Regions from separate parts of the Rhodopseudomonas parapalustris genome, predicted to be linked through region 2. Evidence: predicted binding sites of a transcription regulator. Region 2 holds the regulator's gene; the other holds the start of a gene.
What was found. Region 2 encodes LexA, which represses DNA repair genes until DNA is damaged. Its sites were predicted from a motif close to TGTTCNNNNTGTGTTCNG; they were not measured.

Region 1 (15,102 bases), on a different contig from region 2:
CGGGGGTGGCGGCAGATGCGCGGGGAGTACGCGATCCGGATGTGCGGCGGCGACGGCCGCATCGAAGATGGAACGGAGCAGCGGTCGATGATCGGTCATGACCGAACTTGTCGCAGGCCGTCGCCGCGGCGGCAAGACGTTCCAACTGCAACAGCCGTCATTCCGGGACGCTCGCGTCAGCGAGCGAACCCGGAATTCTCTGGTGGTCAAGAACCTCGGGATTCCGGGTTCGCCGCTCCGCGGCGCCCCGGAATGACGAAGGTGAGGGAGCGACTAGCCGCCGTTCGGCGAATTCACTTCGCCTTCGATCACGTCGCCGAACAGCTTCCAGTGCTCGCCTTCGAACTTCATGAGCTGCAGTTGCTCGATCGGCGCGAAGTCGGTCGCCGAGGTGTTGAGCTTGATGCCCGGCAGCAGGCCGCCGAGCTGGACGTCCTTCAGGCTGGCGGCCTGCTTCATCACGTTGGCGCGGGTGAGGTCGTCACCGCACTGCTTAATCAGCACCGCCACCGTCTCGGCGATGTTGTAGCCGGTCATGAACGAGGAATCGGCGCGATTGGCGTCCGGCGCATACTTCGCCAGGAACTCGTAATACGCCTTCATGCCGGGATCGTTCTCCCACTGCTTGTCGGTCGCGTCCTTGGCGTAGGAGGCAGAGATGACGCCCTGGGCGTTCTCGAATCCGGCCGGCTTCATGACGCTGCCGGTCGAGGCCGACACGTTCGGCACGATCATCATCGGCTTCCACGCCAGCTCGGCGACCTTCTTGATGGTCTGCGCGGCGAATTTCGGCGTCGCGAAGATCACCAGCACGTCCGGGTTGGAGGCCTTGATCTTGACGATGTGGGAGTCGACGGTCGGCTCGGTCAGCTCGTAGCTGTCCTCGATCACGACCTGCGACGCCTTGGCGCCGAGACCATCCTTGAGACCCTTCAGATAGTCCTTGCCGAAGTCGTCGCCTTGATACAGCACGGCGATCTTGGCGTCCGGCTTCTCCTTCAGGATGTACTTGGCGTAGATCCGGCCTTCGCTCTGGTAGTTCGGCAGCCAACCCATCGTCCACGGGAAGTGCTTCGGATCGTTCCACTTGGTGGCGCCCGACGCCAGGAACAGGTGCGGCACCTTCTTGGCGTTGAGATACTTCTGGATCGCGGTGTTCGACGGCGTGCCGAGCGGCGAAAACATGAACAGCACTTCGTCGCTCTCGACCAGCTTGCGGGTCTGCTCGACGGCCTTCGGCGGCGAATAGGCGTCGTCGTAGGAGATGTAGACGATCTTGCGGCCGTTGATGCCGCCCTTGTCGTTGATCATCTTGAAATAGGCTTCCTGCGCCCGGCCGACGCTGCCATAAGCCGACGCCGGACCCGAATAGGGCACGATGTTGCCGATCTTGACTTCGGTGTCGCTGGCGCCGGGGCTGTATTTCTTCTGCGCCAACGCTTGTCCGCCGGTGGCGGACAGCAGCGCGACGGCCGCGACGGCGGCGATGGAACGGGAGAGGGCAGACATCGGATTCCTCGCGTGTTGTTGTTGGTCTTGCGGCGTACGTTGCAGTGCAGCGTTGGCAGTGCAGCGAGGGTTAGCCGGTTCGGCACGGTTGCTCAACCCGTGCGAGTTGCGACGGTTACCGAATTTCGAGTCCATTCCGTCTAGTGGAAATAAATACCTGCCCGACGGAGGTGCTCAGCCGAAAACATTGCGGCGTCATCGGCGCGCCACACTGAAGCTAGGCCGCGTGCGCCTTCTTCAGATGCGCAGCAACGATCTTCAGGTCGGCGACGAAGCGGGCGTATTCGCGCTCTTTGGCTTCGGCGTCCGGCAGGCGCAGCAGATAGGACGGATGCACGGTGACCAGCACCTGTGGGCCGTCGTTGCGGTCGATCAGATGGCCGCGGGTCTTGTTGACCGGGGTAATTTTGCCGAGCACGCTTTGCGCTGCGGTGGCGCCCATCGCCACCACGAGGAGCGGCTGCAGCGCGGCGAGCTCGCGCTCGACCCATTGCCGGCATGCCTTGATCTCCAGCGTCGACGGTTTCTGATGCAGGCGGATCTTGCCGCGCGGGACGAATTTGAAGTGCTTCACTGCGTTCGTCACGTAAGTCCTGCTGCGATCGACACCGGCCTCCGCCAGCGCACGGTCGAGCATCTGTCCGGCCGGGCCGACGAACGGTTTGCCGGCGAGGTCTTCCGTGTCGCCGGGCTGCTCGCCGACCAGCATCACAATGGCGTGCGGCGGGCCTTCGCCGAACACGATCTGGGTCGCGTCCTTCCACAGCTCGCAGGCACGGCAACCCTGCGCCTCCTCGCGCAGATGCGCCAGCGTGTCGGCGTTCGGCACGGCTTTCGTCATCGGCTGCTCCTGTCGCTGCGGCTTCTTCGGCGCGGTCGCCGCGGCTGCAACCATCGCCTGCGCTTTGCGCTCGGCGTGGTCGATCAGCGGCTTGATCAGCGCCGCTTCGGGCAGATTGCGCCAATACTTCTTCGGCATCTCGGCCTGCATCGCCTTGCTCTTCAGCCGCGCCGGGTTGAAGATGCTGGCGTAGTAAGTGAGCCAGGTTTGTTCGAGGCGATCGTCCGATGGCGCCATCGCCTTGCTGACGCCGGGCGTGATCGCGACTCTGTGGCCGTCCCAATGCGCGCAGACGTCGGGGGTCAGGATCGACCATTCCATGTCGGCGAAACGCCGCGCGAAGAATGGCGCGGCGAGCTCGACGATATGATGCTCCGGCTCGAACCAGGCGACATAGCGAGACTTCGGCTCGCGGCCGATCTCGCGGAAGCGGACGAAGGCATGCATCTTGTGCTCGTCGCGCCGCACCGCCTTGGCCATTGCCTGCAGCCGCGCAATGTCGGGATCGGTGGCGATCTGCATCAGCTCGGGATTTGTGCGAAGCCGCCACAGCAACTGATACAGATAGGCGAAGCGCTGTGGATCGCGGTGCAGGATTGCGGTCTGCGCCAGCTCGACGAAGCTGGCAGGGACGTTGAAGGTCTGCGCGGGGCGAGGCGATTGGGCAGAATGTGTGAACGGCGCAGCCGTTTCAGCAAAGGACCCGGCATCTGGCGCCAGCCCCGCCGCATCGAACAGCTCGGGCTCGTCGCCAGTCACGCTCCATGTGATATCCGCCGGCGCCACATCCGCCAGCACCAGCTCCCGCGCCGCGGTGCGCCAGCCGTCGAAATCGGTGTCGCTGTCGAGCCGGATGCGATGCATGGTGGTGATTCGATTTCTCCCTTCTCAATTCGTTAGTTTGTCATCCTGCGGTGCCGCTTCGCTCACACCTCAGGATGACGACGGTGCTTTTAGCTAATCACCTATCCCCGTCATTGCGAGGAGCGAAGCGACGAAGCAATCCAGCTCCTTGCACTAAAGCTTCTGGATTGCTTCGCTTCGCTCGCAATGACGATGCGTCAAAACCCAAATCCAAGTTGCTGCGCCTTCGGCCGAAACCGCTCCGCCAGCCTTGTGCCGTCGAGTTGGTAAGCCGGAGGACGGTGGTCGGGGAGAACGATAAACGGCAGTGCCTTGTTCCGTGGGATGTGGAGTTTCGAAAGGTCCGCGCTGCGGATCGCGCTGTGGCGCCTGGTATCGATGATGCGATCGACCGCCTTGCGGCCGAAACCCGGAATGCGCAGTAATTCTTCGCGGCTGGCGCGGTTGACGTCGAGCGGAAAGCGCTCGCGGTGGCGCAGCGCCCAGGCCAGCTTCGGGTCCATCTCCAGCGACAGCATTCCGGCAACCGGATCGATGATCTCGCCGGCCTCAAAGCCGTAGAACCGCATCAGCCAGTCGGCTTGGTACAGCCGATGTTCGCGCACCAACGGCGGCGCCTGTAGCGGCAGTGCCCGGCTGGAATCCGGGATCGGGCTGAACGCCGAGTAATAGACCCGCTTCAGATTGTACGAACCGTAGAGATTGGCGGAGGTGTTCAGGATAGTTTGGTCGGTGGCGCTGTCGGCGCCGACGATCATCTGCGTGCTTTGGCCGGCCGGCGCGAAACGCGGCGGCTTGGCGCGGGTGAGGGTCTTCCGCACCTCGGCCTTTGCCTCGGTCGCTTCATCCAGCTTCAGCCGCAGCCGCCCCATGGTTCGACGGATGGCGCGGACGTTCTTCTCCGGCGCCAATTGTGCGAGGCTGGTCTCCTCCGGCACCTCGATATTGATGCTGAGCCGGTCGGCATAGCGGCCGGCTTTGGCGATCAGCGCATCGTCGGCTTCCGGAATCGTCTTCAGATGAATGTAGCCACGGAAGTGATGCTCCTCCCGGAGGCGCCGCGCGACTTCGACGATCTGCTCCATGGTGTAGTCGGCGCTGCGGATGATGCCCGAAGACAGAAACAGCCCCTCGATGTAGTTGCGGCGATAGAAGTCGAGCGTGAGCCGCACGACTTCATCGACGGTGAAGCGGGCACGGGGCACGTTCGACGAGGCACGGTTGACGCAATACAGGCAGTCATAGGCGCAAGCATTGGTCAGCAGCACCTTGAGCAGCGAGATGCAGCGGCCGTCCGGCGAGTAAGAATGACAGATGCCCATGCCGGGCGCGGTCGAGCCCAGCCCCTTGCCGCCCTGGCTGTCGCGTTTCTCCGTCCCGCTCGAGGCGCAGGAGGCGTCGTATTTCGCCGCGTCCGCCAGGATGGCCAGCTTGCGCTGCACGTCCATGCTTGGAATCTCCTTGATTCATCTCGCGAAAAAAAATGCCGCAAGACCTCGGTGCGATCCCGATTGACTCCGCACCAAGGCAGGGATTTATTAGAACATATCATGAACAAATGGGCCGGCAACGGGTTCATCGAATCCGGAAAAACGGCAACGGAAAAAGGAACGGCGCATGGACAGCGCCCGCCACAGCATGCTTGCGCGCCTGCAGGGCGAAATCGACCGGCTCGAAAGCGGGACGGCGGAGACGCTGCGCCGCGTGCCGCTCGGCCATGCGGACGCCGACGCGACGCTGCACGGCGGGCTGGTGCAGGGCGCGCTGCACGAGGTGTTCTGCGACGGCCGTCACGCCGCAGCGGCGACTGGCTTCATCGCCGGTGTGGCGCGGCTGCTCGCCGAGGCGCGCTACCTGTTGTGGATCCGCCAGGATTTTTCCGCGCGTGAAAACGGCGAACTGGCGATGGCGGGGCTGGCCGAACTCGGGCTCGATCCGCGTCGCCTGGTGATGGTGCAGGCGCATGATGCCGACAGCGCACTGCGCGCTGCGGCCGATGCGCTGGCCTGCAATGGCCTCGGCGCGGTGATCACCGAGCTGTGGGGCGAGACCCGCGCGTTCGATGCCGTCGCGTCGCGGAAACTGACACTGGCGGCGCAGCAGTCCGGCGTCACGGCCTTGATGCTGCGGATCGCCGCCGCGCCGCAGGCCTCCACCGCGGAGACACGCTGGGTGGTGCGCGCGGCGCATTCGCCGCCGAGCGAGGATTGGGGCGCTCCGGTGTTCGAGACTTCGCTGCTTCGTAACCGTCACGGCCCAACCGGCCGTTGGATCATGGAATGGAATTGTGATGCGTGCCGCTTCCGTGAACCGCAGACGCATTCTCGGCCTGTGGCTGCCGAGGTTGTCGACCGATCGGTTCGAGCGCCAATCTCAAGCGAGCGGCGGCTCGCTGGCTGAAGCGCCGCGCCTGCTACGCGTCGTCGCTGCCAAGCGCGACAACGCGCTGGTGGTCGTGGCATGTGATGCGCGCGCCAGCCGGGGCGGGGTGATCCCCGGAATGCCGCTCGCCACCGCGCGGGCGATGCATCCTGCGCTCGACGTCGTCGATCACGATCCCTTCGCCGATGCGGCGCTGTTGAATGCGATCGCCGACTGGTGCGACCGCTTCACGCCGCTGGTGGCGTTCGACGGCGCCGACGGGCTGCTGCTCGACATCACCGGCTGCGCGCATCTGTTCGGCGACGAAGCCAAGTTGCTGAACACGCTGACCGCTGCGTTGACGCGGCAAGGCTTTGCGGTCAGCGCGGCGATCGCCGGCACCGCGGTGGCGGCGCGGGCGCTGACCCGCGGCGGCTCGGGCCTGATCGTCGCGCCGGGCGACGAGCCGCGCGCGGTGGCGCCGCTGCCGGTGGCGGCGCTCGGCGTCGATGATGGAATCGTGCGCGGGCTGCGCCGCGCCGGGCTCAAGACCGTCGGCGAGGTGCTGGCGCGGCAGCCGTCCGAACTCGCGGCTCGGTTCGGTGAAGGCTTCGTCGCGGTGCTGCGTCAGGCGACCGGCGAGGACGATGCGCCGATCTCACCGCGGCGGCCCGCGCCGGACTACGTCGTCGACAAGAATTTTCCCGAACCGGTCGCGACTCTCGATGTCATTCTGCCGACGCTGCTGACGCTGGCGAAACTGCTGATCGCTGCGATGGAGAAGAGCGGCAAAGGAGCGCGGCAGCTCACCGCCAGCTTCTTCCGCAGCGACGGGGCAGTGCGCTCGATCTGCGTCGAGACCGGCCAGCCGGTGACGCGGGTCGAGGTGGTGCAGCGGCTGTTCGCCGAAAAGCTCGATGCGCTGAACGATCCGCTCGATCCCGGCTTCGGTTTCGATCTTATCCGGCTCGCCGCCAGCGTCAGCGTGGCGGTCACCGAAGCGCAGCGCGGTTTCGACACCACGGCGCATCAGGCCGAGGACGTCGCCTTGCTGGCCGATATGCTGTCGGCGCGGCTCGGCGCGCGTCGGGTGGTACGCTATCTGCCGCAGGACACCCATATCCCGGAGCGCGCCGCGCTTGCCGTGCCGGTGCAGCATTGTCCGCCGGATGGCAGCGATGCACCGTGGCCGGCGCGCGCCGACGAGCCGCCGCTGCGCCCCTTGCGGCTGTTGCAGCCGCCGGAGCCGATCGAAGTGCTGGCCGGCGTGCCGGATGGCCCGCCGGCGCAGTTCACTTGGCGCCGCGTCCTCCATCGCGTCGCCCGCGCCGAAGGACCGGAGCGGATCGCGATGGAATGGTGGCGCGCCACCGAGCCCGGCTTGACCCGCGATTACTTCCGGATCGAGGACGAAGCCGGCGCGCGGTTCTGGCTGTATCGCGACGGCCTGTACGGCAGCGAGGTGATGCCGGAAGTAGGCGGCAGCGGCCAGCCGCACTGGTACATGCACGGGCTGTTCGCGTGAGGGATGGCGAGTGTGTGCACAGCCTCTCCCCGTCATTGCGAGGAGGCGAAGCCGACGAAGCAATCCAGGCGCCCAGTGTACGGCGCTTCTGGATTGCTTCGCTTCGCTCGCAATGACGGATTTGTCGCTTCAATTTTAAGACGAGACGCCCATGAGCGTGCAGCGCTACGCCGAGATCGGCGTCACCACCAATTTCTCGTTCCTCGAAGGCGGCTCGCATCCGCAGGATTATGTCCATGAAGCGAGCCGGCTCGGGCTCGACGCGATCGGCGTTGCGGATCGTAATACGCTGGCCGGCGTGGTCCGCGCCTATAGCGAACTCGCCAACGACGAGCTGATCCACAAGCCGAAGCTGCTGATCGGGACGCGGCTGTGCTTCGCCGATGGTACGCCCGACGTGCTGGCTTATCCGACCGATCGCGCCGCCTATGGCCGCCTCTGCCGCTTGCTCAGCGCCGGCAAGCGGCGCGCGGCGAAGGGCGAGTGCGATCTGACGTTTGCGGATCTGGAAGCTTTTGTGCACGAGGCTTCGGCCTCGATGAATCAACGTTCGGCCTCCATTCACCAGGTCCCCACGCCGTCATGGCCGGGCTCGTCCCGGCCATCCACACCTTTGCTACGATTGAGTCAGCAAGAGGTGGATGCCCGGCACAAGGCCGGGCATGACGGTAGAAAGGTTACGGGGCGTCATTCGAAGATATTGCTGGTCGTCATGCCGGCCTATCGCTTCCAGACCAAAGCGATTGCCACCGCGCTGGACCGTGTCACTGCACTCAATCCTGGCTCCGTCTGGCTCGGTCTTTCGCCGTATTATCGCGGCGACGACAAGCGTCGGCTGGGCCGGCTGCGGCGGATCGCGGCGGCAGCGCGGGTGCCGTGCATCGCCACCAACGACGTGTTGTATCATCACGCCGCGCGGCGCGCGCTGCAGGACGTGCTGACTTGCGTCCGCGAAAAGACTACCATCGACAAGGCCGGGCGCCGGCTCGAAGGCAATGCCGAGCGGCATCTGAAGCCGGCCGCCGAGATGGCGCGGCTGTTCCGCGCCGATCCGGACGCGATCGCCGAAACGCTACGGTTCGCGGACCGTATCAGCTTCACGCTCGACGAACTCAAATATCACTATCCCGACGAGCCGGTGCCGCCGGGCAAAACCGCGCAAGCGCATCTGCAGGATCTCACCGAGCAGGGCATCAAGCAGTATTTTCCAAACGGCATCAGCGGCAGACTGCGCGCCACCATCGCCAAGGAGTTGGCGATCATCGAACGGCGCGGCTACGCGCATTATTTCCTCACCGTGCACGACATCGTCCGCTACGCGCGGTCGCAAAATATTCTGTGCCAGGGCCGTGGCTCGGCGGCAAATTCGGCCGTGTGCTACGTGCTCGGCATCACCTGCGTCGATCCGACCGAGATCGACCTTTTGTTCGAGCGCTTCGTCTCCGAGGAACGCGACGAGCCGCCGGACATCGATGTCGATTTCGAGCATTCCCGCCGCGAAGAGGTGATGCAGTACATCTATCGGCGCTATGGCCGGCATCGCGCCGCGATCGTCGCCACCGTGATCCATTATCGGCCGCGCTCGGCGATCCGCGACGTCGGCAAGGCGCTGGGCTTGTCCGAAGACGTCACGGCGGCGCTCGCCGACACGGTGTGGGGAAGTTGGGGCAAGGGCGTGAGCGAGATGCAGGTGCGTCAGGCCGGGCTCGATCCGCACAACCCGATGATCGGCCGCGCGGTCGAACTCGCCACCGAGCTGATCGGCTTTCCACGGCATCTGTCGCAGCATGTCGGCGGCTATGTGCTGACGCAGGATCGGCTCGACAGCTATGTGCCGATCGGCAACGCCGCGATGGCGGATCGCACCTTCATCGAGTGGGACAAGGACGACATCGACGCCGTCAAGATGATGAAGGTCGACGTGCTGGCGCTCGGCATGCTGACCTGCATCCGCAAGGGCTTCGACCTGATCGCGCAGCACAAGGGCGTGCGGTTCCAGCTTTCCGACATCAAGTCGGAGGATGACAACGCCGTCTACAAAATGCTCCAGCGCGGCGAGTCGATCGGGGTGTTTCAGGTCGAGAGCCGAGCGCAGATGAACATGCTGCCGCGGCTGAAGCCGAAATGTTTCTACGATCTCGTCATCGAAGTCGCGATCGTGCGGCCGGGCCCGATCCAGGGTGACATGGTGCACCCTTACTTAAGGCGGCGGAACGGGCAGGAGCCGGTGGTGTATCCGTCACCGGCGGGGGAAGCCGGCGACAAGAACGAACTGCGGCAGATTCTCGGCAAGACGCTCGGCGTGCCGTTATTCCAGGAGCAGGCGATGCGGATCGCGATCGAGGCGGCGCATTTCACGCCCGACGAGGCCAATCAGCTTCGCCGCGCGATGGCGACGTTCCGCAATGTCGGCACGATCGGCAAGTTCGAAGCCAAGATGATCGGCAATCTGGTGAAGCGTGGCTACGACGCCACCTTCGCCAAGAACTGCTTCGAGCAGATCAAGGGCTTCGGCTCCTACGGCTTTCCGGAAAGCCACGCCGCCAGCTTCGCCAAGCTGGTCTATGTCTCGGCCTGGATGAAGTGCGAGCACCCCGACGCGTTCTGCTGCGCGCTACTGAACTCGCAGCCGATGGGGTTCTACGCGCCGGCGCAGATCGTCGGCGATGCGCGAAGTAATAGCGTCGAGGTGCGGCCGGTCGATGTGTCGTTCAGCGAAGGCCAGTGCACGCTCGAGGAGCGATGCGGCAGGCATCACGCGGTGCGGCTCGGATTCCGGATGATCGACGGGTTTCGCTGGGCCGATCCGGACGAGGAGCGGGTGCGCCTGGAAGCTGGTGAAGCGCCGAGCGACGATTGGGCGGCGCGCATCGTCGCGGCGCGGGCGAGGGGGGCGTTCACGTCGCTCGAACAGTTCGCCCGCATCACCGCGCTGCCGAAACGGGCGCTGATCCTGCTGGCTGATGCCGATGCCTTCCGCTCGCTCGGGCTCGATCGCCGCGCCGCGCTGTGGGCGGTGCGGCGATTGCCTGACGACGTGCCGCTGCCGCTGTTCGAAGCCGCCAGCGCGCGCGAGCAGCAGGACGAGCGCGCCGCGCCGCTGCCGGCGATGCCGATGGCCGAGCACGTCGTCGCCGATTATCAGACGGTGCGGCTGTCGCTGAAGGGCCATCCGCTGGAATTCCTGCGCGCGCTGTTCGCGGCCGAGCGGGTGGTGACCTGTCGCGAGGTGTCGGACACGCGTCGCAACGGTCGGCGCGTGAGCTGCGCCGGCGTGGTACTGGTGCGGCAGCGGCCGGGCAGCGCCAATGGTGTGATCTTCATGACTATCGAGGACGAGACCGGCATCGCCAACATCGTGGTGTGGCCGGCGGTGATGGAGAAATATCGCAAGGAAGTGATGGGTGCGCGGCTGATCCTGGTCGAGGGCAAGGTCCAGGCGAGCCCGGAAGGCGTAGTGCATCTCGTCGCCGAGCGGCTGATCGATCGCAGCGTCGAGATGGGCCGCCTCGCCGAAGGTCTGGTCCGCCCGGCGCTACCGGACGGCGCGGACCTCTACGAGCAACTAACCTCCGAGAAGCGTGGCTATGAAGCCCTCAACGGCGACCGCCGCGACACGCCCGACGCCCCCGCCCAACGCCATCGCCACCCCCGCGACGTCCGCATCCTGCCGCCGTCAAGGGATTTTCATTGATTGTAGCAGGATGACGCTATGCAAATGGGCTCATCCAAAGGCGATGGATATGCGGGTCGAGCCCGCGTATGACGGCGGTGTGGCTTGGACGTCTCTGCCATCAGGCGAATAACAACACTTCGAGGAACTACACGCCATGCAAACTCCCCGCGACCTGCTTGCTGATCTCTGGACCTCCGTCGGCGCCGACCCCGCCGCGCTGGAGCGCGTGACGCTGATTGGCGACGAGCCGCAGTTGCCGTCGTCGTTTCGCGTCGACGCTGCGGCGCAGGTGGCGATCGCGGCGAGCGGGTTGGCGGCGGCCGAGATCTGGGCGATGCGGAGCGGGCAGGTGCAGGGCGTCAGCGTCGACATGCGCCACGCCGCGATCGAGTGCCGCTCCGAACGCTATTTGCGCAGGAACGACGAGCCGCCGCCGCCCGCTTGGGATCCGCTCGCCGGCGTGTATCAGGTGAAGGGCGGCCGCTATGTCCGGCTGCACACCAACTTTCCGCATCATCGTGATGCGGTCTGCAGGGGGCTGGCCTGCGAGCCGGTTCGCGACGCGGTGCAGGCCGCGCTGCTGCAGTGGGAGGGCGAAGCGTTCGAGAGCGCTGCTTATGCGGCCGGCGGCGTGGTGGCGCTGATGCGCTCGCGCGAGGAATGGCAGACGCTGCCGCAGGCCGCGGTGCTCGATGCGTTGCCGCTGGTGGAGATCAGCAAGATTGGCGACGCGGCGCCGAAGCCGTGGCCCGCGGGCAATCGGCCGCTCGCAGGCCTGCGCGTGCTCGACCTGTCGCGGGTGATCGCCGGCCCCGTGGCCGGCCGCACCCTGGCGGCGCATGGTGCCGACGTGATGCTGGTATCAAGTCCGAAGCTGCCGTCGATTCCGTGGCTGGTGATCGACACCGGCCGCGGCAAGCTGTCGAGCTTCGCCGATCTCACCACGCAAGACGGCCACGCTGCCTTCCGCGCGCTGCTCGCCGAGGCCGATATCTTCAGCCAGGGCTATCGCCCGCATGCGCTCGCGTCGCTCGGCTTCTCGCCGGAGCAGGCTGCCGCGATCAATCCGGGTATCGTTTACGTCTCGCTATCCGCCTACGGACGCTCCGGCCCCTGGGCGGAGCGGCGCGGTTTCGACTCCTTGGTGCAATGCGCCACCGGCTTCAACCATGCCGAGGGGCAGGCAGCCGGCATCACCGGGCCGAAGGAATTGCCGATGCAGATTCTCGACCACGCCACCGGCTATCTGATGGCGTTCGGTGCGATGATCGCGAAGGCTCGCCAGGCGCGCGAGGGCGGTAGTTGGCACGTCCAGGTGTCGCTTGCGCGAACCGGCAAATGGCTGTGGGAGATGGGGCGGCTGCCGCACGGTCTGGCCACGCCCGATATCAGCCCGGAGGCGGCGGCGCCGTATCTCGATGTCACCGGCTCCGGCTTCGGCACGTTGCGTGCGGTGCGCCATGCGGCGGAGCTGAGCGCGACGCCGGCCGCGTGGACGCGCCCGGCCGTGCCGCTGGGGACCGATCCGGCAGTCTGGCCGGCGCGTGGCTGAGCGATCCGCACCGCGGTTCCTGCGGTTAATGTGCCGTTCAGGATGGGACTCTTAAAGGCTCCGCACAGGGGCGCGCGCCTCGGCGGACGGCTGACGCGCAGGTGTCATCGATCGGTGCTAAGCGCAGTTTTGCCGTTTTCACTTTGCGCTGGCCACGATTCGGGCACTATCAGCCGTCAGGGAGGCAACGCGGCGATCAAGCCGGGGTCAGGGTAGGCATGCGCGAACAATTTCTTCGAACTCTGAATCGTCGCAGCACATGGCTGATCGCAGCCGTTTGCGTCGCTGCGGGCGCCGCCATCGGCGGCTACGAGCTGTATCAGGCCAAACAGGCCGACCGCGGCCACACCGAGATTTCCAGCCAGTCGCGGCGTAGCGCCGATCGCTACACCCCGACGCCGGCCGAATGGGCCAGCCTCACGATCGAGCCGGTGAGCGACCGCAGCTTCCGCGCCGAGCACGTCACCGAAGGCAAGATCGCGATCGACGAGGACCGCGCCACGCCGGTGTTCTCGCCCTATGCGGGCCGGGTGACCAAGCTGCTCGCGCGCCCCGGCGACCACGTCGCCAAGGGCCAGCCGCTGTTCACCATCGAGGCGCCGGACACGGTGCAAGCACAGAACGATTTCATCACCGCCTCGACCGCGCTGAACAAGGCCAAGTCGCAGCTCGAACTGGCGCAGCTCCAGGACAAGCGCGCCCGCGATCTGTTCGAGGGCAAGGCGGTGCCGCTAAAGGATTATCAGCAGGCGCAGGCGACGCTGATCACCGCACAGAACGATTTCCAGTCGGCTACCACAGCCCTCGAAGCCGCGCGCAACCGGCTGCGGATTCTCGGCCTCAGCGAGGCCGCGATCTCGGCGTTCCAGGACAAGGGCAACATCAACCCGGAGACCACCATCGCGGCGCCGATCGCCGGCACTGTGGTGCAGCGCAAGGTCGGTCCGGGCCAATACGTCAACGCCGGCGCCAGCGACCCGGTCTACATGATCGGCGATCTGTCGACGGTGTGGCTCACTGCTTTCGTGCGCGAGAGCGAAGCTGCCGACGTCGAAGAAGGCCAGGACGTCAGCTTCAAGGTGCTGGCGCTGCCCGGCCGCACGCTGACCGGCCGGATCGACTACGTTGCCGCCGCGATCGATCCGACCAGCCGCCGGCTGACGGTGCGCGCCACCATCGATAATCCCGGCGGTCTGCTGAAGCCGGAAATGTTCGCCAATGTCACGATCTTCTCGCCGTCAGATCATCCGGCCGTCGGCGTGCCGCGCCAGGCGCTGATCTATGAAGGCGATCAGGTGCGGGTGTGGGTCGCCCACGACGACCGCTCGATCGAGCTGCGCACCGTGAAACCCGGCCTGTCGGCCGGTAACCTCGTCGAGGTGATCGGCAATCTGCGGCCGGGCGAAAAAGTCGTCACCAAGGGCAGCCTGTTCATCGATCGCGCCGCGACCGGGTAAGCCGCGCTCCGACGTCCTGCGCCGCGCGGCTCTTCCGCCGGCGTGCCTGCCTTCTGCCCGTCGTCGCACCGTTCGTTGGAACCGCCCGCGCCGATGATCGACACACCCGCCGGACCCGCATTTCGCAGCCTCGGCCTCCCTTGAAAGGTCCGGTCCATGGGCCGCCTCGTCGAATTCGCGGTCAACCGCCGTTTCCTGATGCTCGCCCTGTTCGTGCTGGTACTCGCCGGCGGCGTGGCGGCGTTCGAACATCTCAATATCGAAGCCTATCCCGATCCGACCCCGCCGATGGTCGACATCGTCACCCAGAGCCCAGGGCTCTCGGCCGAAGAAATCGAGCGCTACATCACCATCCCGATCGAAACCCAGGTCTCCGGCATCAAGAACCTGAAGACGATCCGGACGATCTCGCTGTACGGCCTGTCCGACGTCAAACTGCAGTTCTCGTTCGACTACACCTACGAGCAGGCGCTGCAGCAGGTGCTCAACCGGCTGTCGCAACTGCCGCCGCTGCCAGGCAACGCCCAGCCTGGCATTTCGCCGCTCAGCCCGATCGGTGAGATCTTCCGCTATCGGCTGGTCGGTCCGCCCGGTTACAGCGTGCTCGATCTGAAGACGCTGCAGGACTGGGTGCTGCAGCGCCGCTTCCGCGCCGTGCCCGGCGTGATCGACGTCACCGGCTGGGGCGGCAAGACCAAGACCTATGAGGTCCAGGTCGATTTCAACAAGCTGATCGCCTACGGCCTGACGCTGCCGCAGGTGCTGCAGGCGGTCTCCAATTCCAACATCAACGTCGGCGGCAACACCGTCGACATCGGCGCGCAGTCCGCAGTGGTGCGCGGCGTCGGCTTGATCCGCTCGATCGACGATCTGTCCAACACCATGATTTCCTCAAATGGCGGCAATCCGGTGCTGGTCAAGGACGTCGCCAAGGTCAGCGTCGGCGAGAAGCCGCGGCTCGGCATCGCCGGCATCAACAACGACGACGACATCGTCCAGGGCATCGTGCTGATGCGGCGCGGCGAGCAGAGCTCGCCGACGATCGCGCGGGTAGAGCAGGCGGTCGCCAAGATCAACGCCTCCGGCGTGCTGCCGCCCGGCGTGCGGATCGAGCGGATCTACGACCGCAAGGATTTGATCGACACCACCACCCACACCGTGCTGCACAACATGGTGGTCGGCATCCTGCTGATCGTGCTGCTGCAATGGGTCTTCCTCGGCGATCTGCGCAGCGCTCTGATCGTCGGCGCGACGATTCCGTTCGCGCTGTTCTTCGCGGTGATCATCCTGGTGCTGCGCGGCGAGTCCGCCAACCTG
Region 2 (15,102 bases):
GGCAGCGATCCACACGCGCTGATGGCGACGCTCGCGCAGGATGACACCTTCCATCGCTACGAGACCGGCCACGTCACTGACGCCGAGTTCTTCGCCGCGGTAAGGACCGCGCTCGGACTGACGCTGAGCGACGCGCAGCTGCGCGAAGGCTGGAATGCGATCTTCATCGGCGAGATGCCCGGCATCGCGCCGTTGCTCGACCGCGCCGCCAAGCAGCTGCCGCTATACGCGCTGTCCAACACCAACGATGCGCACATCGCTCATTTCTCTCAGCACTACGCCACGCTGCTGGTGCACTTCCGCGAAATGTTTCTGTCGTCGCGGATCGGAATGCGCAAGCCGAACGGCGAGACCTACGATTACGTCGTCAAGGCGATTGGCATCGCGCCGCAGCGCATTGTGTTCTTCGACGATTTGGCGGAAAACGTCGAAGCAGCGCGCGAGCGCGGACTGCACGCAGTGCAAGTGCATTCCAGTGACGACGTCGCCCGCACGCTCGATCAGCTTGGGCTGTAAGCGCGCGAAACCAACGACCGACGAGACGTGATGATGACCACCGCTGCCGCCGATCTCGCCTGGGATCATCCCGCGCCGTTCACGCTGCCGATGACGCCGGCGGCGACCGATATCGACGGTCTCAATCACACCAACAACTCGGTCTATGTGCGCTGGTGCGACAGCGTCGGCTGGGCGCATTCCGAAGCGCTCGGCCTGTCGCTCGCCGACTGGCAGCGGATCGACCGAGCGATGGCGATCCGCCGCGGCGAATACGACTACCTGCTGCCGAGTCACTTGGGCGACGAGCTGCTGCTCGGAACCTGGATCTATGGCAGCGACGGCAAGCTGGTGATGGAACGGCGCTTCCAGCTCATCCGGCTGCGCGACGGCGCCACCATCATGCGCGGACGCTGGCAACTCGTCTGCATCGAGCTCAGCAGCGGCCGGCCCCGTCGCCTGCCGCCGGAGTTCTCGAGCGTCTATCTGCCGGTGATGATCAAGGCGGACGACGCATCGCCGTCCGCCTGACGTCGGTGCGCCGCGTTACTGCGGCGGGTTGCGGCAATCCATCGAATACACCAGCTCGCCCTTGGCGGTGCGGCCGATCGGCTGGCACGGCACATAGGCGCGGCCGGCTTGCCCACTCGGCGCAGCAGCGGGCCGCGCGGCTTCGCTCGGAGCCGCAGCCGGCGTGGTCGCCGGTGTCGAAGCTGCGGGGGGCGCCGCGGGTGCAGCGGCTCCAGGCGCGGACGCGCTCGGCGGGCCGTAATCGTCGGCGTTGAACGACGGCGCCCAGCCTTTGCTCCAGTCGTGGCGCATCCAATACACCGAGCCGAACGCGATGATGCCGACCACGACCATGATCCGCAGGAACCATTTCGGAAAGTCTTCCATCTGCCCGCTCCGTCCGCTCGATGCCGGGAACGTGGTACAGGCGGACGCGACGGTTCGACAATAATGATTTCGAACGACGCGGCGGCAGGTCGCGGGGCGCCGCGATGGCGCTGCGGCCTTGCGTGGTCGCGGCGCGCCACCTAAAGCCGGATCGGGACGGTTCGATTCTCATTCGCCTGCAAGGGAGGAGCCCGATGGCTTTGATGCCGGTCGACGAAGCGCTCGCCGCGGTGCTGGCCGGCGCGCGCGGGCTCGACATCGAGATGGTCGCGCTCGAGGATGCCCACCGCCGCGTGCTGGCGCGCGACCTCGCCGCGCTCCGCACCCAGCCGCCGCAGCCGATGTCGGCGATGGACGGCTACGCCGTGCGCGCCGCCGATGTCGCGGCGCCGCCGGCGACGCTGCGGGTGATCGGCGAGATCGCCGCCGGCCGCCCTGCCACGGTCGGCATCGGCGCGGGCGAAGCGCTGCGGATCTTCACCGGTGGCGTCGTCCCCGAGGGCGCCGATGCGGTGGTGATCCAGGAAGACACGTTGCGCAACGGCGACCACGTCACGGTCAACGAAGCCGTCCGACTCGGCCGCCACATCCGCCCCGCAGGGGTCGACTTTCGCGAAGGCCAGGTGCTGCTGCATCAGGGCCACCGGCTCAACGACCGCGACCTTGCTCTTGCCGCCGGCATGAACCACGCCGCGCTGCCGGTGCACCGTCGGCCGCGGCTGGCGCTGCTGGCCACCGGCGACGAGCTGGTGATGCCGGGAACGGCGCCCGCCCCCGGCCAGATCGTCTATTCCAACGGCTACGCGCTGCGCGCCTTGGCGCAGGCCGAGGGCGCAGAGGTGATCAACCTCGGGATCGCCGCCGATACGCTCGAAGCGACCCGGGCGGCGATCCGGCAGGCCCGCGATCTCGGAGTCGATTTGCTGGTCACCACCGGCGGCGCCTCGGCCGGCGACCACGATCTGGTCAAGGACGCGCTGGAGGCCGAAGGCACCCGGATCGCGTTCTGGAAAATCGCGATGCGCCCGGGCAAGCCGATGATGCACGGCCATCTCGGCGCGATGCGGGTGATCGGCCTGCCGGGCAACCCGGTGTCGTCCTACGTCTGTGCGGTGCTGTTCATGGTGCCGCTGATCCGCGCGCTCAGTGGCATGAGCCAGCCGACGCACATCCGCGAGTCGGCTCTGCTCGGTGCCGACCTCGCCGCCAACGACACCCGCGAGGACTATCTACGGGCCCATCTGGCACGCGACGACGCCGGCCGGCAGGTCGCCACTCCGGTCGACAGCCAGGACTCCTCGCTGCTGGCACGGCTCGCGGCGGCCGAGGCGCTGATCGTCCGTCCGGCATTCGCGCTGCCCGCGCAGGCCGGCTCCCCCTGCGTCATCCTTAAGCTCCCGCTATAACGACCCGTGAAATTCCTGGCGTTCGATTAACAGGTTGCGGAACACACCCCGAACATATAGTGTCCGTTCATGATTTGTTTTCGAGATTCGGCGATAATGAGGCTGTTACGCAGACTCGTCGTCCGAACCGAGACGCACCTCGAACCGGCCGGTCGTCGCCGAATGGGAAATCGCCGATGCTGACGCGCAAGCAGTTTGAGCTGTTGAAATTCATCAACGAGCGGCTGAAGGAAGCCGGGGTTCCGCCGTCGTTCGACGAGATGAAGGATGCGCTCGATCTGCGCTCGAAGTCGGGCATTCACCGCCTGATTACGGCACTGGAGGAGCGCGGCTTCATCCGGCGATTGCCGAACCGCGCCCGGGCCATCGAAGTCATCAAACTCCCCGATACCAGCGGCATGCCCAGCGGCGGTCGCCGCGGCTTCACCCCGAGCGTGATTGAAGGCAATCTCGGCAAGGTTCGGCCGCCGAGCCCGGAGCCGGCCGAAGACGATCATAATCGCGGCAGCGTCGCGGTTCCGGTGATGGGCCGGATCGCCGCCGGTACGCCGATCGAAGCGCTGCAGAGCCGCAGTCACACCATCAGCGTGCCGGCCGACATGCTCGGCAGCGGCGAACATTACGCGCTCGAAGTACGCGGTGACTCGATGGTCGAGGCCGGTATCCTCGACGGCGACATGGCGTTGATCCAGAGGAACGACGTCGCCAGCACCGGTGACATCGTCGTGGCGCTGATCGACGAAGAGGAAGCCACGCTGAAGCGGTTCCGCCGCCGCGGCGCCTCGATCGCGCTGGAGCCAGCCAACGCCGCGTATGAAGTGCGGATCCTGCCGCCCAATCGCGTCCGCATTCAGGGCAAGCTGATCGGGCTGTACCGCAAATACTGAGCCAGGCGGTTCGGTCTCCAACGAGCATCACTCTCAATCGTCGCCCGTCCGATCCTGCGGCGCCGGAGTGGCATCCTCGGATGCTGCCGGTGCGGGCCGTCTGATCGAGGCCGGCCTGCCCTGCGCGTCCGCTGCCGCTTCGGCCCATGGCCGGCTGTGCCCCCTGGGCCGGGCTGCCTCGATTACAAACACGGCCGGCGCGTCGCCACTTCGTCGCAGCGCCAGCGTTCCACCCGTTCGCAGATCATCGTCGCCGAGCACCTGCGCCGCACAGTCCGGCGGCGGCTGCGCCGCGGTGACGACCAGCGCCGCGCGAGCGCAATCGTCGGCCAATCCATCGGGCCGCAGCGACAGCGCCACCAGCCGCCCGTCCGCGAGCGGCGTGACGCAGCCATCTGCATCGCAGGACACACCGACGCGAAGCGAGGCATCATCCGGCGTGCGGGAATCGGCGTCTGCGGCAAGCCATTGCTTGAGCCGGAACGCATCGGCGCCGCTCTGCATCAGCCGGAGCCGACCGTCGGCGCCGCGCACCGCGACCTGCCTGCCGTCGCCGGCGACCAGTACCTCCGGCTGCAGCGTCAGCGCCGCCCAGACGATCGCGCCGATCAGGCCGAGCGCCCCGCTCCAACGCAGCGGCGTGCGCAGCAAACCAACCGTGACCAGCGCGAGCGTGGCCAGTAGCAGCGGTCCGGGGCCGAATGCGGTGACGCGGCCGACCGCGCCGGGCAGCGCCGCCACCCATTGCGCCACCAGGGTCATCCAGTCGATGCCGAATTCCATGATCCGCCAGAACGGCGCGTCGAGTCCAAACGGGATCGCGACGAGACCGAGCAGCCCCGCCGGCATCACGATCGCTGAGACCACCGGCATCGCCGCCAGATTGCTGAGCACGCCGTAGGGCGTGATGCGGTGGAAGTGATAGGCGGCGTAGGGCATGGTCGCGAGGCCTGCGACCAGCGAAGCGAGTGTCAGCAGCGCGATCTCCCGCCCGCCCCACAGCGCCACCCGCGACGCCACCGAGCTGTCGTCTGCTGCGAACAGCGCCGGCATCCCGATCTGCACCAATGCGACCAGACCGAGCGTGGCGGCAAACGACATCTGAAAACTGGGATGCACCAGCGCTTCGGGCGCAATCGCCAGCACGATCAGCGCCGCCAGCGCCAGGGTCCGGAAGGTGATGGCGCGGCGATCGACCATCACCGCGATCAACACGACCGCGGTCATCAGAAAGCTGCGCTGGGTCGCGACTTCGGCGCCGGATAGCAACAGATAGAACGCAGCGGCCGCGAGCGCTGCGGCAGCCGCGACCTTCTTGATCGGAAACGTCACCGTGAGCGCCGGGATCAGCGCCAGTAGCGCGCGCAGCGCAAAGAACACCACGCCCGCCACCACCGCCATGTGATAACCGGAGATCGACAGCACATGGCCCAGTCCGGAGACGAACATCGCATCGTTGACCGGTGTCGAGATCGCATCGCGCTTGCCGGTGAGCAGTGCGGTGGCGATGGCGCGGGTATCGCCGTCGAGCGCGGCTCTGATCCGCGCGTCGATGGCGTCGCGCAAGCCCTGCATCGCGGCGGCATAGCGCAGCCGCCAGCCTCCGCTTTGCGCCGGCGCTTCGACAGTGATCGTGCCGAGCACGAAGCCGGACGCGGCGATACCCTGGAAATACAGATCGCGGGCGAAGTCGTAGCCGCCCGGCTGCAGCGGCTGTAGCGGCGGCTGCAGCCGCGCCTTCAGCGTCACGAAGCTGCCGACCGCAGGCGCCTTACCCTTCTTCACCGACAGTCGCACCCGCTCGAGCTGTGGCGGGGCGCGTGCCGCCTGCATCTGGGTGACACGCAGTACGAAGCGGTCGGTGCGCTCGCGCTCTTCGCGAACTTCGACGAAGCCGCTCAGCTTGGCGGCGTACACCGGCGTGATCAGTACCGGATGCGCAACCCGTGACGCCTTCAGCGTCGCGGTGGCAAAGCCCGCCACCGCCGCCGCGATCAGCAGCAGCGGCGCGAAAGCGCGGGTGCGGCGAAGCAGAAAGGTCCCGATCGCGAATCCGACCGCGGTCGCAGCGGCGACCCAGGCGACCGGCTCGTGATCGGCCGCAAAATACAGTGCGATGCCGGCACCGAACGCGACCGGCGTCCATGGCAACAGCCGCCCCGGCCCGGCTTCGGCCCGCGCCCACACGCGCAGCCGATCGGTCAGCGCAGTCCACGCCGTCAGCCCCCACGCCAACAGCGCGCCGGTGCCGGCCGAGGCGCCGACCGGCCATGTCCGTGCCTTGGTTCGATCGCGCCGCTGCAAGGCCGCGCCCCCACCTTCGCCGCCGGGCGAACAGTGGAACAGATCAGCGGCACCGGCAATCGCCAGCGCCGCACCGTCGGAGATCAGGCTCGATCGGGCGTCAGCCCTTCGCCACTTCCTTGGCGAAGGTATCCCGGAGCCCGATGGTGCGATTGAACACCGGCTTGTCCGGCGTCGAGTCGCGATCGCGGACGAAGTAGCCCTGACGCTCGAACTGCAGCGGCTCGGCCGAATTGCTCGCCGCCGTCTCCGGTTCGATCCGGGCGCCGGTCAGCACTTCGAGCGACTGCGGATTGAGATCGTCGGCGAAGGTCGCCGCGCTCGGTGCCGGGTTGGCGAACAACTGGTTGTAGATCCGGATCTCGGCCTTGACCGACTGCGCCGCCGGCAGCCAGTGCATCGTCGCCTTGACCTTGCGACCGTCGGGCGCGTTGCCGCCGCGGGTTGCCGGATCGTAGGTGCAGCGTAGCTCGACGATCTCGCCCGCGTCGTTCTTGATCACCTCGCGGCACTTGATGAAATAGGCGTAGCGCAATCGCACTTCGTTGCCCGGAGACAGCCGGAAGAACTTCTTCGGCGGGTTCTCCATGAAGTCGTCCTGCTCGATGTAGATCTCGCGCCCGAATGCGATCTTGCGGGTGCCGGCGCTGGGATCGTCGGGATGGTTGATCGCCTCCAGTTCTTCGGTCTGGCCTTCCGGATAGTTCTCGATCACCACCTTCAGCGGCTTCAGCACGGCCATCCGGCGCTGTGCGGTGCGGTTCAATTCCTCGCGGATGCAGAACTCAAGCATGCCGAGATCGACCACGCTGTTGGCTTTCGCCACGCCGATGCGCTTGACGAAGTCGCGCAGCGCCGCCGGCGGCACGCCGCGACGGCGCATCCCGGCCATCGTCGGCATCCGCGGGTCGTCCCAGCCGGCGACATGGCCGCCGCGCACCAGTTCGGTCAGGACGCGCTTGGACAACAGCGTATAAGTGATGTTGAGGCGGGCGAACTCATACTGCCGCGGCTGCGACGGTACCGGCAGCTTCGACAGCAGCCATTCGTACAGCGGCCGATGGTCCTCGAACTCCAGCGTGCAGATCGAATGGGTGATGCCCTCGATCGCGTCCGACTGGCCGTGCGCATAGTCGTAGCTCGGATAGATCGACCATGTGTCGCCGGTCCGCGGATGATGCGCGTGCAGAATGCGATACAGCACCGGGTCGCGCAGATTGATGTTGCCCGACGCCATGTCGATCTTGGCGCGCAGCACCCGCGAGCCGTTCGGGAATTCGCCGGCCTTCATTCGCCGGAACAGGTCGAGATTTTCCTCGACCGAGCGGTCACGGAACGGGCTGTTCTTGCCCGGCTCGGTCAGCGTCCCGCGGCTGGCGCGGATCTCGTCCTGCGACTGGTCGTCGACATAGGCGTCGCCGTTCTGGATCATCAGCTCGGCCCAGGCATAGAGCCGCTCGAAATAGTCCGAGGCGTAGAACATGTGCTCGCCCCAGTCGAAACCGAGCCAGCGCACGTCGGCCTGAATCGAGTCGATGTATTCCTGCTCTTCCTTGGTCGGATTGGTGTCGTCGAACCGCAGGTGACAGCGGCCGCCGAATTCCTGCGCGATGCCGAAGTTCAGCGCGATCGACTTGGCGTGGCCGATGTGCAGATAGCCGTTGGGCTCCGGCGGGAACCGGGTCACGATGGTCCGGTGCCTGCCGCTGTCGAGATCGGCCTGGACGATGTCGCGAATGAAGTCGCGCCCTGCTTCGCCCGCCGCTGTATCTGCCGTGGTCATTCGTCAATCGTCCTACTGGTCGGAACCGAAGGGGGTATCTGCCAAATCCGCCGCCCCGCGCCAACCCCCAGGGGACGCGCGGAGCACTTTAGTTATGCGCCGATCCTGCTATACACCCTGCGCGCCGCTCCGGCCCTGTTCCCTTCCCTGCAATTGGTTCGAATGACCCGTCCCGTCGTCACCCGCTTCGCGCCCTCGCCCACTGGTTTCCTGCACATCGGCGGAGGCCGCACCGCGCTGTTCAATTGGCTGTACGCGCGCAAGCACGGCGGCACCATGCTGCTGCGAATCGAGGACACCGATCGCCAGCGGTCGACCCAGGAGGCGATCGACGCCATCCTCGACGGGCTGAAATGGCTCGGAATCGATTGGGACGGCGGCACTGTCTACCAGTTCGCGCGCGCCGCGCGGCATCGCGAGGTCGCCGAGCAATTGCTCGCTGCCGGCAAGGCCTACCGCTGTTACGCCACCGCCGAGGAGCTGGCGGCGATGCGCGACAAGGCGCGAGCCGAGGGCCGCGCCAAGCTGTACGACGGCACCTGGCGCGACCGCGATCCGGCCGAGGCGCCGGAGGGCGTCAAGCCGACCATCCGGCTGAAGGCACCGCTCACCGGCGAGACCGTGATCGACGATCAGGTCCAGGGCCGAGTCGCCTGGCAGAACGAGAACCTCGACGATTTGGTGCTGCTGCGCGGCGACGGCACCCCGACCTACATGCTGGCGGTGGTGGTCGACGACCACGACATGGGCGTCACCCACGTCATCCGCGGCGACGACCACCTGATCAATGCTGCGCGTCAGAAACAGATCTACGATGCGATGGAGTGGGAGCTGCCGGTGATGGCGCACATCCCGCTGATCCACGGTCCCGATGGCTCGAAATTGTCGAAGCGCCACGGCGCGCTCGGCGTCGACGCCTATCGTGCGATGGGGTACCTGCCCGCCGCACTCCGCAACTACCTAGTTCGTCTCGGCTGGAGCCACGGCGATCAGGAAATTTTTACCACACAGGAAATGATCGAGGCGTTCGACCTGCCGGCGATCGGCCGCTCGGCGGCACGATTCGATTTCGCCAAACTGGAGAGTCTCAACGGTCACTACATCCGCCAGAGCGACGATCACTGTCTCGTGAGCCTGCTCGAGGACCTGCTGAAATACGTGCCGCAAGGTCCGGCGATCGCCGCGAAATTCGACGACACGATCCGCGCCAAGCTGACCCAGGCGATGCCCGGTCTGAAGGAGCGCGCCAAGACCCTGATCGAGCTGCTCGACAATGCCGGGTTCATCTTCGCCGATCGGCCCCTGGCGCTCGATCCGAAGGCGCAGGCGGTGCTGACGCCCGAAACCCGGCAGTTGATCGGCCGGCTCCGCGCCGCGCTGGAGGACGTCACGCCATGGACCGCCGCGACCACCGAAGCTGCGATGCGGACGTTCGCCGAACAGGCCGGGCTCAAGCTCGGCGCCGTGGCGCAACCACTCCGGGTGGCCCTCACCGGACGAACCACATCGCCGGGAATCTTCGATGTTTTGGCGGTGCTGGGACGCGATGAATGCCTGTCCCGGCTCGCAGATCAGGCCGGATAAAAGCCCCGGAAACGGCTGGTGTCCGGCCGCCTTGCAGTGCACAGTGCAATGAGCTACGCATTTGCGCCAGCGCTTCAAGACAACCAGTCTCGCTCGCAAGAGCACTGCGCATACGGCTGGTTTCGCCAACGAACATCGGGGACCACACGATGGACGCAACGACCAACAACAAGACGGCAACGCTCACGGTTGGAAACAAGAACTACGATCTTCCGATTCTGACCGGAACAGTCGGCCCCGACGTCATCGACATCGGCAAGCTCTACGCCCACACCGGAATGTTCACCTACGATCCGGGATTCACCTCGACGGGGAGCTGCCAATCCAAGATCACTTACATCGACGGCGACGCCGGCGTTCTCGAGTACCGCGGCTACCCGATCGAACAGCTCGCCGAAAAAGGCGACTTCCTCGAGACCTGCTATCTGTTGCTGTACGGCGAACTGCCGACCAAGGCGGCGAAGGAAGATTTCGACTACCGCGTCACCCGCCACAACATGGTGCACGAGCAGATGGCCCGGTTCTTCCAGGGCTTCCGTCGTGACGCACACCCGATGGCGGTGATGGTGGCTTCGGTCGGTGCGCTCGCCGCGTTCTACCACGACTCCACCGACATCAACGATCCGACCCAGCGGATGGTCGCCTCGATCCGGATGATCGCCAAGGTTCCGACGCTGGCCGCGATGGCCTACAAGTACTCGGTCGGCCAGCCCTTCATCTATCCGAAGAACACGCTCAGCTACGCTGCGAACTTCCTCCGGATGTGCTTCGCTACGCCGTGCGAGGAATACATCGTCAATCCGGTGCTGGCGAACGCGCTCGACAAGATCTTCACGCTGCACGCCGATCACGAGCAGAACGCCTCGACTTCGACCGTGCGCATCGCCGGCTCGTCGGGCGCTAATCCGTTCGCCTGCATCGCGGCCGGCATCGCCTGCCTGTGGGGCCCGGCACACGGCGGCGCGAATGAAGCTGCGCTGCAGATGCTGAAGGAGATTGGTTCGGTCGAGAACATCCCAGACTTCATCGCCAAGGTGAAGGACAAGAGTTCGTCGGTGCGGCTAATGGGCTTCGGCCACCGCGTCTACAAGAACTACGATCCGCGCGCCAAGATCATGCAGCAGGTCTGCCACGAGGTGCTGGCCGAGACCGGTCATCACGGCGACCCGCTCCTCAAGGTGGCGATGGAGCTCGAGAAGATCGCGCTCAGCGATCAGTATTTCATCGACCGCAAGCTGTACCCGAACGTCGATTTCTATTCGGGCATCACGCTGAAGGCGATGGGCTTCCCGACCGACATGTTCACCGTGCTGTTCGCGGTCGCCCGCACCGTCGGCTGGATCAGCCAGTGGAGCGAGATGATCGAGGATCCGCAGCAGAAGATCGGCCGTCCGCGCCAGCTCTACACCGGCGCCACCACCCGCGACTACGTCGAGATCGACAAACGCGGCTGATCGTCGACGCAGCTCAAAGAACCAACGGCGGACCGCTCCAGCGGTTCGCCGTTTTCGTTTGTAGCCTGCGGCTGATGGGAGCTGCGGCGCGCAGCTCAGTAGCGGGCGCGGTCCGGCAGTGCGCGGAACTCGTTCCAGACCTTCTTGCGGTGAACGACAGTCACCGACGCGAACAGCACATCGAGCGCCGAGGCGGACTCGATGTTGGTTTTCTTCATGGGAGGGAGCTCCGGTTGAGACGGTCCGCGTCCTCTCCGGTCCATTGACGCGCAAACTGGAGCTTCGACGCGTCGGCAGGCTAGTTGCAATCCATTGAGAATTGATTGCAACAACCGCCATCTTCAATCGCGGTGGCCAACGGCAATCAGGCCTGGTGCATCACGTCCAGCACGATGTCGGCCGCACGTCCGCTCGGGGTCTGCTCGCCGGTCGACAGGATGTCGTCGATCTTTGCAAAGCCCGCGAGCTGGCGCCGCCGCGCCGCGGTGTCGCCGATCAGATCGCGGACCGCCGGGGCGAGCTTGGCGGCCACGCACTCCTCCTGGATGAACTCGGGCACCACCTCCTCGCCGATTACCAGATTGGCGAGGATCACTGTGCCCGGACGCACCACCCGGCGCGCGATCCAGATCTCCACGCTGCCGGCCCGATAGGCTGTGACCATCGGGACTCCGGCGATCGCGAGCTCCAGCGTCACCGTACCCGACTTCGCCAGCGCAGCATGCGCTGTCCGAAACGCAGCGCGCTTCTCCTGCTCGCCGACGACGATCCGCGGCTGCACCTCCCACGAAGCCACCGCAGAGCGGACCAGCGCTTCCAGATGCGGCGTGGTCGGCAGCACCGCCTCGAACGCCACGCCCTCGCGCCGGAGCTGCGCCAGCGTCTCGCCGAATGCCGCGGCGTGGTGACGGACTTCGCTGCGCCGGCTGCCGGGTAGTACCAGCAGCACCGGCGGTGAAGCCTCGCGGCGCTCCTGCTCGGCCTCGTTCGGCCGCAGCGAGCCGAACTGCTCGGTGAGCGGATGGCCAACGTAACTGCACGGCGGCCCCTTCAGCCGGCGATATTCGGCCGGCTCGAACGGCAGCAGCGCCAGCACATGATCGACATAGCCGAGCATCGCCCGCGCCCGCCCCGGCCGCCACGCCCACACGGTCGGCGACACGTAGTCGACGATCGGGATCGAAGGATCGCGCCGCCGGACCCGCCGTGCGACGCGATGGGTGAAGTCTGGACTGTCGATGATCACCAGGATGTCGGGCTGAGTGGCGACCACATCGTCGGACGCGCGCCGGATCAATTTCAGGATCATCGGCAGCCGTTGCAGCACCGCGGCGAAACCGATGATCGACAACTCCTCGATCGGAAACAGCGATACCAGCCCCTCGCCGGCCATGCTGCGACCGCCGATGCCGGCGAACCGCACCGAGCCGCCGAGCCGCGACCGCAGTTCGCGCATCAAGGCAGCGCCGAGCCGATCGCCGGACTCCTCGGTGGCGATCAGATACACCGTCCGCACCCGATCCTCGGCCTTTGCCGCCGTGCTCATGCGGGCATCCCGATCACAAACAGCCCCGCCCGGTCGGCGGCGGCGATCATGTCTTGCGGCTCGGCGACAACGGTATGGCCTGCCACGACGGCGACGCCGCCGAGCTGCGCGGCGACCAGTCCCTCGATGGTCTTCGGTCCGAGCGCCGGCAGGTCGAAGCGCAGATCCTGGCCGATCTTCGGCGCCTTCACCAGCACGCCGTGGCCGGGCTTGGCGCGGATCCGCCGAGCGTCACGGAGCTGCGCCACCCGCCGCAGCAACTCGTCGGTGCCGCCGGTGTCCTCGACAGCGACTACATGCCCGTCGATCACCACGCAGCCCTGGCCGATGTCGAACGGGCTCAGCGCCGCCAGCACGGCACGGCCCTTGGCAATGTCGGCCTGAACGTTGGCATCCGGCGCGGCGCGGGTGAGACAGCCCTCCGGGATCAGCAGATCGCTGGCGATATCCTTCAGGCCGAGCAGCCGGAAACCATAGCGCTCGAACAGCCGGCCGACGCCGCTCAGCAGATGGTCGTCGCCGCCGCGGTAGGCCGCCAGCACCGCCGGGAGTACTTTGATGGCGCCCCAGTCGAGCCGCAAATCCGACAGCGCCGGCCGCACCAGGGAGCCGATGAACACCAGGTCGCGGCAGCCTTCGGCGCGCAGCAGACGCAGCAGCCTGCCGAACGCCCCCATCGGCAGCCAATGATGCCTGTAACCGGTCACGCGCTGGGGATCGCAGCTCCCCTTCAGGGCGAACAGCACCGGGGTCAAGCCGCGGGCGGCGAGCAGGTCGGCGACCGCGAACGGCAGCGTGCCGCCGCCGGCGATGATGCCGACGGGGCTAGCTGTCTGCAGCGAGGGATCGGTCATGGCCGGAGCGCCGGCCGGTCAGGCGTCGTCGCCGTCGTTGACGGCCGTGCCGCCTTCACGCGCCATGCACAGCGCGATGCGCTGGCCGCGACCGCCGCGTCCCTTGATGTCGTCGATGAACGTGATGATCTCGGCGATCGCCGGGTCGTCCGCCGTGCGCGGCCGCACCCGTTCGAGCCGTTCGGCGAGCGGGCCGCTGCTGTGGAACAGGTCGTTGAAGAACGAGCGCACAATCGCGAGCCGCTCCTTGGTGAACTTACGCCGGCGCATGCCGACGATATTCAACCCGGCCAGCTTCGCATAGATGCCGTTGGCCAGCGCGTAGGGAATGACGTGGGTGCGCAGGCCGCTCATGCCGCCGATCATCACCTGGGGACCGACCCGGGTGAACTGCTGCAGCACGGTCATACCGCCGATGAAGGTGAAATCGCCGATTTCGCAATGACCGCCGAGGGTGGCGGCGTTGGCGAAGATCACGTCGTTGCCGACGATGCAGTCGTGGCCGACATGGCTCGCCGCCATGAAGAACCCGCGATCGCCGACGCGGGTGACGCCGCCGCCGCCGACCGTGCCGGTATTCATCGTCACGTTTTCACGAATGGTGCAGGCGTTGCCGATGATCAGCGTGGTCGGCTCGCCCTTGTAGCCGGTCGATTGCGGCGCGCCGCCGAGCGAGGCGAACGGATGGATGATGCAGCCTTCGCCGATCGTGGTGTGGCCGGTGACGTTGACGTGGCCGATCAGCCGGGTTCCCGCGGCGATGCTGACGTTTGGGCCGATCGTGCAATAAGGCCCGATCTCGACCCCGTCGCCGATTACGGCCCCGTCTTCGATCCGCGCAGTCGAGTCAATTGTGCTCATTCAGGTCCGTCAATCTGCCAGCATCGCGCCGACATCGGCTTCGGCAACGATCTGGCCGTCGACTTTGGCCTCGCCGTGAAACCACCACATCGTCTTACGGCGTCCGGTGCGTGTCAGATGATACTCGACGGTATCCCCTGGAATTACAGGCTTGCGGAACTTGCACTTGTCGATGGTCAGGAAATACACCGCGCGCGGCTTCTCGGTGCCGGTCACCGACAGAATGCCGATCACGCCAGCGGTCTGCGCCATGCCCTCGATCATCAGCACGCCGGGATACACCGGACGCTCAGGGAAGTGTCCCTGAAACGCCGGCTCGTTGACGGTGACGTTCTTGACGCCGATGCCGCTGTAATCCTCGCGAATGTTGATGACGCGATCGATCAGCAGAAACGGAAAGCGGTGCGGCAGTGTCTTGAGGATGGTGTTGATGTCAACGTTCTCAAAGCGAATCGGCGATTCCATCACCCCCGTCCTTCATCCCTGTCGTCGTCGGGTCGTGCCGCGGTCTCGGCTCCGCCACTCTCGGCGAGCCGCCGTACCGCCAGCATCTCCCGGAACCATGTTCTGGTCGGGCGCGCAAACATGCCGCCCCATCGCTCACCGGCGGGGATACTGTCCTTGACCCCGGACATCGCCGCCACCTGGGCGCCGTCGCCGATCACCACATGATTGTTGATGCCGACCATGGCGCCGAGCGCGACGTTGTCGCCCAGCGTCAGGCTGCCGGCAAGACCGCATTTGGCGGCGATCACACAATGTCGACCAATTGTTACGTTGTGGCCGATCTGAACCTGATTGTCGATCTTGGTGCCTTCGCCAATTACGGTGTCACGCAGCGATCCGCGATCGATCGTGGTCCCGGCGCCGAGCTCGACGTCGTTCTGGATGATCACCCGGCCGGTCTGCGGAACCTTGGTATGGCGGCCGGCAAAGATGAAGCCGAAGCCGTCCTGACCGATATGGCAGCCGGGGTGCATCAGCACGTTGTTGCCGATCAGCGCATGTTGCAGATGACTGCCGGCGCCGAT

Region 1: a site for LexA is predicted at 4,754-4,771, ahead of M9H71_RS16825 (ImuA family protein). Genes of this name have one in related genera too.

The regions. Positions count from the first base shown of each region.
Region 1 covers NZ_JAMKBZ010000019.1:41,785-56,886, reverse strand. Annotated here, with positions in the region: gene M9H71_RS16845 (glycerate kinase type-2 family protein) at 1-99, opposite strand, end outside; gene M9H71_RS16840 (ABC transporter substrate-binding protein) at 274-1,509, opposite strand; gene M9H71_RS16835 (UdgX family uracil-DNA binding protein) at 1,727-3,214, opposite strand; gene M9H71_RS16830 (putative DNA modification/repair radical SAM protein) at 3,412-4,662, opposite strand; gene M9H71_RS16825 (ImuA family protein) at 4,832-5,614, shown strand; gene M9H71_RS16820 (Y-family DNA polymerase) at 5,505-7,100, shown strand; gene M9H71_RS16815 (error-prone DNA polymerase) at 7,252-10,794, shown strand; gene M9H71_RS16810 (CoA transferase) at 10,931-12,328, shown strand; gene M9H71_RS16805 (efflux RND transporter periplasmic adaptor subunit) at 12,547-13,785, shown strand; gene M9H71_RS16800 (efflux RND transporter permease subunit) at 13,942-15,102, shown strand, end outside.
Region 2 covers NZ_JAMKBZ010000036.1:1,493-16,594, forward strand. Annotated here, with positions in the region: gene M9H71_RS22320 (HAD family hydrolase) at 1-516, shown strand, start outside; gene M9H71_RS22325 (acyl-CoA thioesterase) at 547-1,026, shown strand; gene M9H71_RS22330 (hypothetical protein) at 1,042-1,392, opposite strand; gene M9H71_RS22335 (molybdopterin molybdotransferase MoeA) at 1,587-2,798, shown strand; gene lexA (transcriptional repressor LexA) at 2,975-3,685, shown strand; gene M9H71_RS22345 (ComEC/Rec2 family competence protein) at 3,719-5,989, opposite strand; gene M9H71_RS22350 (glutamine--tRNA ligase/YqeY domain fusion protein) at 6,090-7,772, opposite strand; gene gltX (glutamate--tRNA ligase) at 7,935-9,356, shown strand; gene gltA (citrate synthase) at 9,506-10,810, shown strand; gene M9H71_RS22365 (hypothetical protein) at 10,906-11,028, opposite strand; gene lpxB (lipid-A-disaccharide synthase) at 11,175-12,356, opposite strand; gene M9H71_RS22375 (LpxI family protein) at 12,353-13,210, opposite strand; gene lpxA (acyl-ACP--UDP-N-acetylglucosamine O-acyltransferase) at 13,229-14,071, opposite strand; gene fabZ (3-hydroxyacyl-ACP dehydratase FabZ) at 14,081-14,536, opposite strand; gene lpxD (UDP-3-O-(3-hydroxymyristoyl)glucosamine N-acyltransferase) at 14,536-15,102, opposite strand, start outside.